Enhydrobacter sp.: one gene and its partner. The protein of the gene in region 1 binds, or shares a complex with, the protein of each later gene. Links are inferred from orthologs where the notes say so. Each region holds a gene or a part of one and is shown on either strand. Other genes may lie near its edges.

Region 1 (3,709 bases):
TCACCTTTTGCGCCTGCACCGCTTTCGCCGCTGACGAGATCGTGATCTCGGTCGAGGCGTCGGGCGGAGAGACGGTGCGCTACGTCCTGACGACCGGCGGCGCCGCTCCGCGCTATGCCGTCATCCTGATGCCAGGCGGCAGGGGCGAGCTGCCGCTGCGGCAGGCCGACGGCCCGCTCGCCTCGGCACTCACCGACGATTTCCTGATCCGCTCGCGCACGCTGTTCGCCGATTCGCGGTTTGTCGCAGCCTCGACCGCGGCCACCGCGACGCCGGCCCGCGTCCTCGCGATCGAGCACGATCTCGAGCGCCGGTTCGGGACGATATCGGTCTATGTGATCGGCACATCGCGCAGCACGGAAGCGACCCAGGCGCTTGCCGCGCCGCTCGACGGACAGGTGGCGGGCTTCGTCCATACATCGTCCATGAAGGAGATTGCCGGCTTCGATCCGCGCAAGTTCCGCAGCCGACATCTGTTGGTTGCCAACCGGCGCGACGCCTGCCGGGTCACGCCGCCGTCCAGCGCCATCGCCGCCCACGAAACTTACGGTGTGGACCTCGTCATGGTCGACGGCGGCAGGAGCGTGGGCGAGGACTGCTCGTCCTCAGCCTATCACGGCTACAACGGGATCGAGCGGGAGACAGTCGACAAGATCAAGGAGTGGATCGCAGCAGGCAGATAGCAGGTCACCTGTCGCCGGACCGAGCCAGCGCGCCGCGGATCAGGCTCGCCATCGCGGCGATCTGGAGAGCCGCCCCTGTGGCATGCGAATATTCCCATTGCAGGCGCAGCGCCTGCCAATTGTCGGGCTGGATGGTCCAGTTGTTGGTCGCTGCATTGGCTGGATAGGTGAAGGTCCAGAACAAGGCCTGCGCCCCGATCAGGCACACGAGCGCGGCTATGGCCGAGGCGCGCACGGAAGGTGTACGCCAACCTGCGACGATAACGGTTGCAATCGAGACCAGCTCGACCAGCAGCAATACGCCCAGCCAGCTCCAGCCGCGATAGATCTGCTGCACGATGAAGTACTCGTCCTTGCCCAGGCCGATCTTGTTGGGAAGCTCCAGCGCATGAGCCAAGGCGGCGCCGAGCGCGAGCGCCGTGGCGAGCAGGGCGACGAAGAAAGCCGCATCGCAGGCGCGGCGCGACATTGCCTGGTGGTGGGGGCCTAGTGGTGGGCGGCCCCGACCGCGATCGCGGCTTCGCGGCACACGCGTTCGCACTGACGGCATGTGTCGGCGCAGACGCGGCAATGCTCGTGGTGCTCGGCATGCCGGCCGCATTCCGCCGCGCACAGCTCGCAGGCCTCGGCGCAGGCCTCCACGAGCCGGCGCACGATCTCGTCGTTGGCGTCAGTGCGGCGCGACGCCACCGTTCCCGTGGCCGTGCAGATGTCGGCGCAGTCGAGATTCAAGCGGATGCATTGCCGAAGATCGTCCACCGCCGGTTCGGCGAGACAGGCGTCGGCGCAGGATACGCAGGTCTGGGCGCAGTCGAAGCAGAGGTCGATGCAACGCACCAGCACGTCGTCCATGCGGCCATGGACCTGCGGGTGGGTGGCGATCATCGTCTGGGTGTGCATTCTCGGGACTCCGTCGGAAGGCTTCAGCAACAACGCCCGACGGACGGGTCGAGTTTCACCGGGTCAGGGTTTCCAGCGCAGGAAGTTGGCGATCAGCCGGAGGCCGGTCGCCTGGCTCTTCTCCGGGTGGAACTGGGTGCCGGCGAGGTTGTCCCGCCCGACGACGGCCGTGAGCGGGCCGCCATAGTCGGTGGCGGCGAGCAAGGTCTCCGGCGTGGCGGTCTTGAGCTGGAAGGAATGCACGAAATAGGCATGGTCGTGCGCGCAGAGCCCCTCCAGCAGCGGATGGGGCTTGAGATCGAGCAGCTCGTTCCAGCCCATGTGGGGGATCTTGAGGTGGCTGGCGCCCGGCTCGATCCGCACCACGTCGCCTGCGATCCAGCCGAGGCCGGCATGCACGCCGTATTCGACGCCGCGCGAGGCCATGAGCTGCATGCCGACGCAAATGCCGAGGAAGGGCTTGCCGCGCTCGACCACCTGGCGGTTCAGGGTGTCGACCATACCCGGCACGCCATAGAGGCCGGCGCGGCAATCGGCGAAGGCGCCGACGCCCGGCAGCACGATGCGGTCGGCGTCGGCGACCTCGCGCGGGCTCGAGGTGACGAGCACGCGGTCGTCCGCGCCCGCCTCGCGCGCGGCGCGCTCGAACGCCTTGGCGGCGGAGCGCAGGTTGCCCGAGCCGTAGTCGACGATGGCGACGGTCATGGCCGGGCCGCCTAGAGCACGCCCTTGGTGCTGGGAACCGCCGCCTGCTGCCGCGGATCGATCTCGACCGCGACCCGCAGCGCGCGCGCCAACCCCTTGAAGCAGCTCTCGACGATGTGGTGGTTGTTCTCGCCGTAGTGGTTCCAGACATGCAGCGTGAGCCCGCCGAGCTGGGCGAAAGCCTGGAACCATTCCTTGAACAGCTCGGTATCCATGGTGCCGAGCTTGGGCTTGGAGAAGTTCACCTTCCAGATCAGGTAGGGCCGGTTGCTGGCGTCGAGCGCCACCTCGGTCAGCGTCTCGTCCATGGGAATCGCCGCGCTGCCGTAGCGGCGGATGCCGGCGCGGTCGCCGAGCGCCTTGGCCAGGCATTCGCCCAGCACGATGCCCGAGTCTTCGGTGGTGTGGTGATAATCGATGTGCAAATCGCCCTCGGCGCGCAGCGTGATGTCGATCAGGCTGTGGCGGGAGAGCTGCTCCAGCATGTGGTCGAGGAAGCCGATGCCGGTCCGGACGTCGTATTTGCCGGTGCCGTCGAGATTGATGGCGGCGGAAATGCGCGTTTCCTTGGTCTGGCGGATGACGGCCGCCCGCCGGCCGCCGGCGCCCGGCGTCGTGAGAGCGGCCGGCGCGACCGGCTTCGGAAGGGCTTTGGCGGCAACCCGTTTTGCGGCCTGGCGGGCCATTGGAAATCCTCTAGCGTGATGGCCCGTTCATACAGGAACGCGGGCCGTGCGGTCGAGCGCGAGCCGCGTCAGAACGACACCCAGAAGCACGATCAGGCCCCCAAGGACCCGGGCCGGCGTCAGCGGATCGCCGAAGAATGCGGCCGACAGCCCCACCCCCGCCACCGGGATCAGGTACATGTAGACCATGACCCGGCTCACCCCCAGCCGCTCGAGGCCGGCGGTCAGGCCGAGGAAGGCGACGCCCACCGGGAAGATGGCCGTGTAGAGCCAGTAGCCGAGCTGGCGGTCGCTGAGCCGGGCGAATTCCCCGAGCGAGTCGAACAGGAGGGAGACCGGGGTCAGCACGGCGGCGCCGATGAGCGTGGTCCAGGCCATCACCTTGAGCGTGCCGAGGCGCAGATTGTAGGGCGCGCAGCGATCGACGTAGAGCGCCCAGGCGAAGGCCGAGGCCATCCACAGCAGCGCGCCATCGAGGCTCGCCGCTGCCAACGTGATCCGCGTCAGGCTGTTGTTGACCACCAGCACGACGCCGGCGAAGGCGATCGCGATGCCGGTCCAGCCGAGAGCCGGCAGGCGACGGCCGGCGAGCCGCGCCAGGATCGCCGAGAAGGCCGTCGTCGTGGTCATCACGATCGAGCCCAGGCTCGGCGCGCTGCGCGCCATGGCAAGACCCCAGCAGGCCTGGAACACCGCGACCCCCAGGATCGACAGCAGGAAGATCGCCGGCCAGTC
Region 2 (3,286 bases), 390 kb from region 1 along the record:
GTCGGTCGGGCCGCTGCCGGCGACCAGCACCACGCCCGGCACCCGCTCGATCTCGCTGATCGCGGGCAGAACGAGGGTGCCGGCCAGCGCCACGCCGCCGCTGCCGGCGAAGTGCAACTCGTGCTCCTTGATGCCGCGCGGAAAATACTGGGCGCGCGTCTCCGTCGCGGCCAGCATGGCGGCGCCGGCAAGCAGGAGGCGCCGGCCAATCATGGCCTGGCGTCGGCCGTGGGCAGCCTGGTCATGTCGTGCGGCATCGCCTTGCCGCCGAAGATATGGACATGGAAATGGAACACCGATTGGCCGCTCCGCGGACCGTGGTTGGCGACCAGACGATAGCCGTCCGGATCGAGGCCCAGCCTGTGCGCGGTCGCTCCGACGGCGCGCCAGAAGCCCGCGATCAGCTCCGGCGGCGCCGAGGCGGCGAAGTCGGCGTTGGAGACATAGTCGCCCTTCGGCACCACCAGCACATGGACCGGCGCCAGCGGGCGGATGTCGTGGAAGGCGAGGGCGAACTCGTCCTCGTAGACTTTTCGGCATGGCAGCTCGCCGCGCAGGATGCGGGCGAAGACATTGTTGCGGTCATAACTCGGCATGCGGCACTCGGAACGCCTCGCGTGAGGCCCGAGAATCGTTCGCCGCGACGGGAATGACAACCGGGGTCGGCGTCCCGTTCAGGCAGGCTTGCGGGCCGCCTTCTCGGCGATGCCGGAGATGCCCTCGCGGCGCGCCAGCTCGGACCAGACGGCCTGCGGCTTGACGCCGGTCGCGGCCCACAAGGTCAGCAGGTGATAGAGCATGTCGGCGCTCTCGCCCACCAGCTTGGAGCGATCGCCGCGAATGCCCTCGATCAGCGCCTCGACCGCTTCCTCGCCCAGCTTCTTGGCGATCTGCTGGCGACCGCGACTGAACAGGCGGGCGGTGTAGGACGTGTTCGGATCGGCGCCTTTGCGGCTGTCGATCACGACATAGAGACGGTCCAGCACGTGCTCGTCGGCACCGCCGTCTTCCTGGCGCTTCTTCAGCGCCTTCCGCTTTGCTTTCTTTTTCTTGGCCATCGAAGGGGGAACTCTCGTCGCCTCTTGGTGGGGCGTTGAGGAATACTTTACGTCAAGTTCGCGGCGCGTGCGAGGTTTGTCGTATCGGAACGCCGGCTCGCGCCAGATGTTCCTTCGCCTGGGCGATGGTGAACTCGCCGAAATGGAAGATGGAGGCGGCCAGCACCGCCGACGCGCCGCCCTCGGTCACGCCTGCGAGCAGGTGATCGAGCGTGCCGACGCCGCCCGACGCCACGACCGGCACCGGCACCGCATCCGACACCGCGCGCGTGAGGGCGATGTCGAAGCCCGACTTCGTGCCGTCGCGGTCCATCGACGTGAGCAGGATCTCGCCGGCGCCATGGTCGGTCATGCGCCTTGCCCATGCGACGGCGTCGAGCCCGGTGCCCTTGCGTCCGCCGTGGGTGAAGACCTCCCAGGCGCCGGGCCGGATCTGGCGCGCATCGACCGCAACGACGATGCACTGGTCGCCGTATTTCTCGGCCGCCTCGCGCACGAAATCGGGCCGCGCCACCGCGGCCGAATTGATCGAGACTTTGTCGGCGCCGGCCAGCAGGAGCCGGCGGATGTCCTCGATCGTGCGCACGCCGCCGCCGACGGTAAGCGGCATGAAGCACTGCTCGGCGGTGCGCGCCACGACATCGAGAATGGTGTCGCGGTTCTCGTGGCTCGCCGTGATGTCGAGGAAGGTGAGCTCGTCGGCGCCGGCGGCATCGTAGACCCGCGCCTGCTCGACCGGATCGCCGGCATCGCGCAGATCGACGAACTGCACGCCCTTCACGACGCGGCCGTCCTTGACGTCGAGGCAGGGGATGATGCGGACCTTGAGCATGGTCGCGTCACTCCTCGCACAGGACGCGGATGGCGTCGGGCACGGTCACGCGGCCGTCATAGAGCGCGCGCCCCACGATCGCGCCGATGATGCCGTGCTCCTCGGCCGGCCGGAGCTCGCGCAGGTCGTCGAGCGAGCTGACGCCGCCCGAAGCGATCACCGGCGTGGTGAGATGCTGGGCCAGCGTGATGGTGGCGTCGATATTGACGCCGCCCATGGCGCCGTCGCGGTCGATGTCGGTGTAGATGATGGCTGCGACACCCGCATCCTCGAAGCGCAGGGCAAGATCGAGCGCGCGCACCGTGCTCTGCTTGGTCCAGCCGTCGACCGCGACCATGCCGTCGCGCGCGTCGATGCCGACCGCAATGCGGCCCGGCCACTGCTTGCAGGCGGCCTTCACGAGCCCCGGCTCCTTGACCGCAATGGTGCCGAGGATCACACGCTTGACCCCGGCCTCGATCCATTGCGCGATGCTTTCGATGGTGCGGATGCCGCCGCCAAGCTGGGTCGGCACGTCGACCGCCTTCAGGATCTCGACCACCGCCGCCCGATTGACCGGATGGCCCTCGACCGCGCCATTGAGATCGACCAGATGCAGCCATTCGCAGCCCGCGGTGGTGAAGGCGCGCGCCTGGGCGGCCGGGCTGTCGTTGAACACCGTGGCGCGGGCCATGTCGCCGCGCAGCAGGCGCACGCACTTGCCGTCCTTCAAGTCGATCGCGGGGAACAGGATCATGGCGGCGCGGATTTACCCCGTTGCCGGCCTCGGCGCCACCCTGTTGCCTGCTCGGCAGGCTATCGCGACAGCCGGCGCGCCGGATTGCCGACGACCGTGGCGCCGGGAGCGACGTCGCGTGTGACGACCGCTCCGGCGCCCACGATCGCATCGTCGCCGATCGTCACGCCCGGCAGGATCAATGCGCCGCCGCCGATCCAGACGTTGCGCCCGACGCTGACGGCACGTCCCAGCTCCAGGCCGGCGCGTCGCAGATCCGGCTCGCGCGGATGGTCGACCGCCAGGATCTGGACGGCCGGCCCGATCTGGGTGTTGTCGCCGATCGTCACGGCGACCACGTCGAGGACGACGCAGTTGAAGTTCAGGAACGCGCCGGCGCCGAGGCGGATGTTGAAGCCGTAGTCGCAGAAGAAGGGCGGCCGGATCGTCGCTTCTTCGCCGACGAAGGCGAAGTGCCGGCACAGCAGATCGCGGCGCTGGTCGGGATCGCGGGAGGCGTTGTACTGCGCGAGCCAGGCCGCATTTGTCCGGGCGTCGGCCTGAAGCTCGGGATCGCTCGGCTTGTACAGCTCGCCGGCGAGCATCTTCTGCTTTTCTGTCATCATCGTCGTCTCCTGTCGGGTCCTCTCGACGGGATCGCCGCCGGACGGCTAGTCTTCG

The links. The genes of interacting proteins can lie anywhere in the genome.
Region 2: the proteins of hisH (region 1) and hisF are in contact, whole or in part, in a crystal structure (PDB 6RU0), measured with the Thermotoga maritima proteins. The link is inferred for Enhydrobacter sp. from one-to-one orthologs. Residues at the interface, in WP_004080484.1 of Thermotoga maritima: Asn15, Arg18, Arg22, Arg117, Leu118, Pro119, His120, Met121, Gly122, Trp123, Asn124, Asn134, Gly135, Tyr136, Tyr138, Val140, Tyr158, Glu180, Lys181, Ser182, Ser183, Lys184, Ile185; in WP_004080486.1 of Thermotoga maritima: Met1, Leu2, Ala3, Arg5, Ser40, Glu41, Asp45, Glu46, Ala70, Glu71, Ile73, Asp74, Ile75, Pro76, Phe77, Asp98, Lys99, Ser122, Gln123, Glu161, Thr195, Leu196, Asn247, Arg249, Glu251.

Annotation. Positions count from the first base shown.
Region 1 is NZ_CP126889.1:1,692,235-1,695,943, reverse strand. The notes cover bases 468-3,200. They hold hisH (imidazole glycerol phosphate synthase subunit HisH), read right to left. Parts: upstream 2,289-3,200; coding sequence 1,647-2,288; downstream 468-1,646. Other genes in these bases: OJF58_RS08550 (DMT family transporter), read right to left, coding at 3,002-3,200; hisB (imidazoleglycerol-phosphate dehydratase HisB), read right to left, coding at 2,300-2,974; OJF58_RS08565 (four-helix bundle copper-binding protein), read right to left, coding at 1,170-1,583; OJF58_RS08570 (DUF1772 domain-containing protein), read right to left, coding at 688-1,152; OJF58_RS08575 (hypothetical protein), read left to right, coding at 468-683. Outside these bases: more of OJF58_RS08575, read left to right, coding at 42-467; more of OJF58_RS08550, read right to left, coding at 3,201-3,709. UniProt on the Escherichia coli protein: IGPS catalyzes the conversion of PRFAR and glutamine to IGP, AICAR and glutamate. The HisH subunit catalyzes the hydrolysis of glutamine to glutamate and ammonia as part of the synthesis of IGP and AICAR.
Region 2 is NZ_CP126889.1:2,080,588-2,083,873, forward strand. Bases 1-2,798 are described here. They hold hisF (imidazole glycerol phosphate synthase subunit HisF), read right to left. Parts: upstream 1,891-2,798; coding sequence 1,111-1,890; downstream 1-1,110. Other genes in these bases: OJF58_RS10445 (alpha/beta fold hydrolase), read right to left, coding at 1-213; OJF58_RS10450 (histidine triad nucleotide-binding protein), read right to left, coding at 210-596; OJF58_RS10455 (phosphoribosyl-ATP diphosphatase), read right to left, coding at 675-1,058; hisA (1-(5-phosphoribosyl)-5-[(5-phosphoribosylamino)methylideneamino]imidazole-4-carboxamide isomerase), read right to left, coding at 1,898-2,626; OJF58_RS10470 (sugar O-acetyltransferase), read right to left, coding at 2,686-2,798. Outside these bases: more of OJF58_RS10470, read right to left, coding at 2,799-3,231.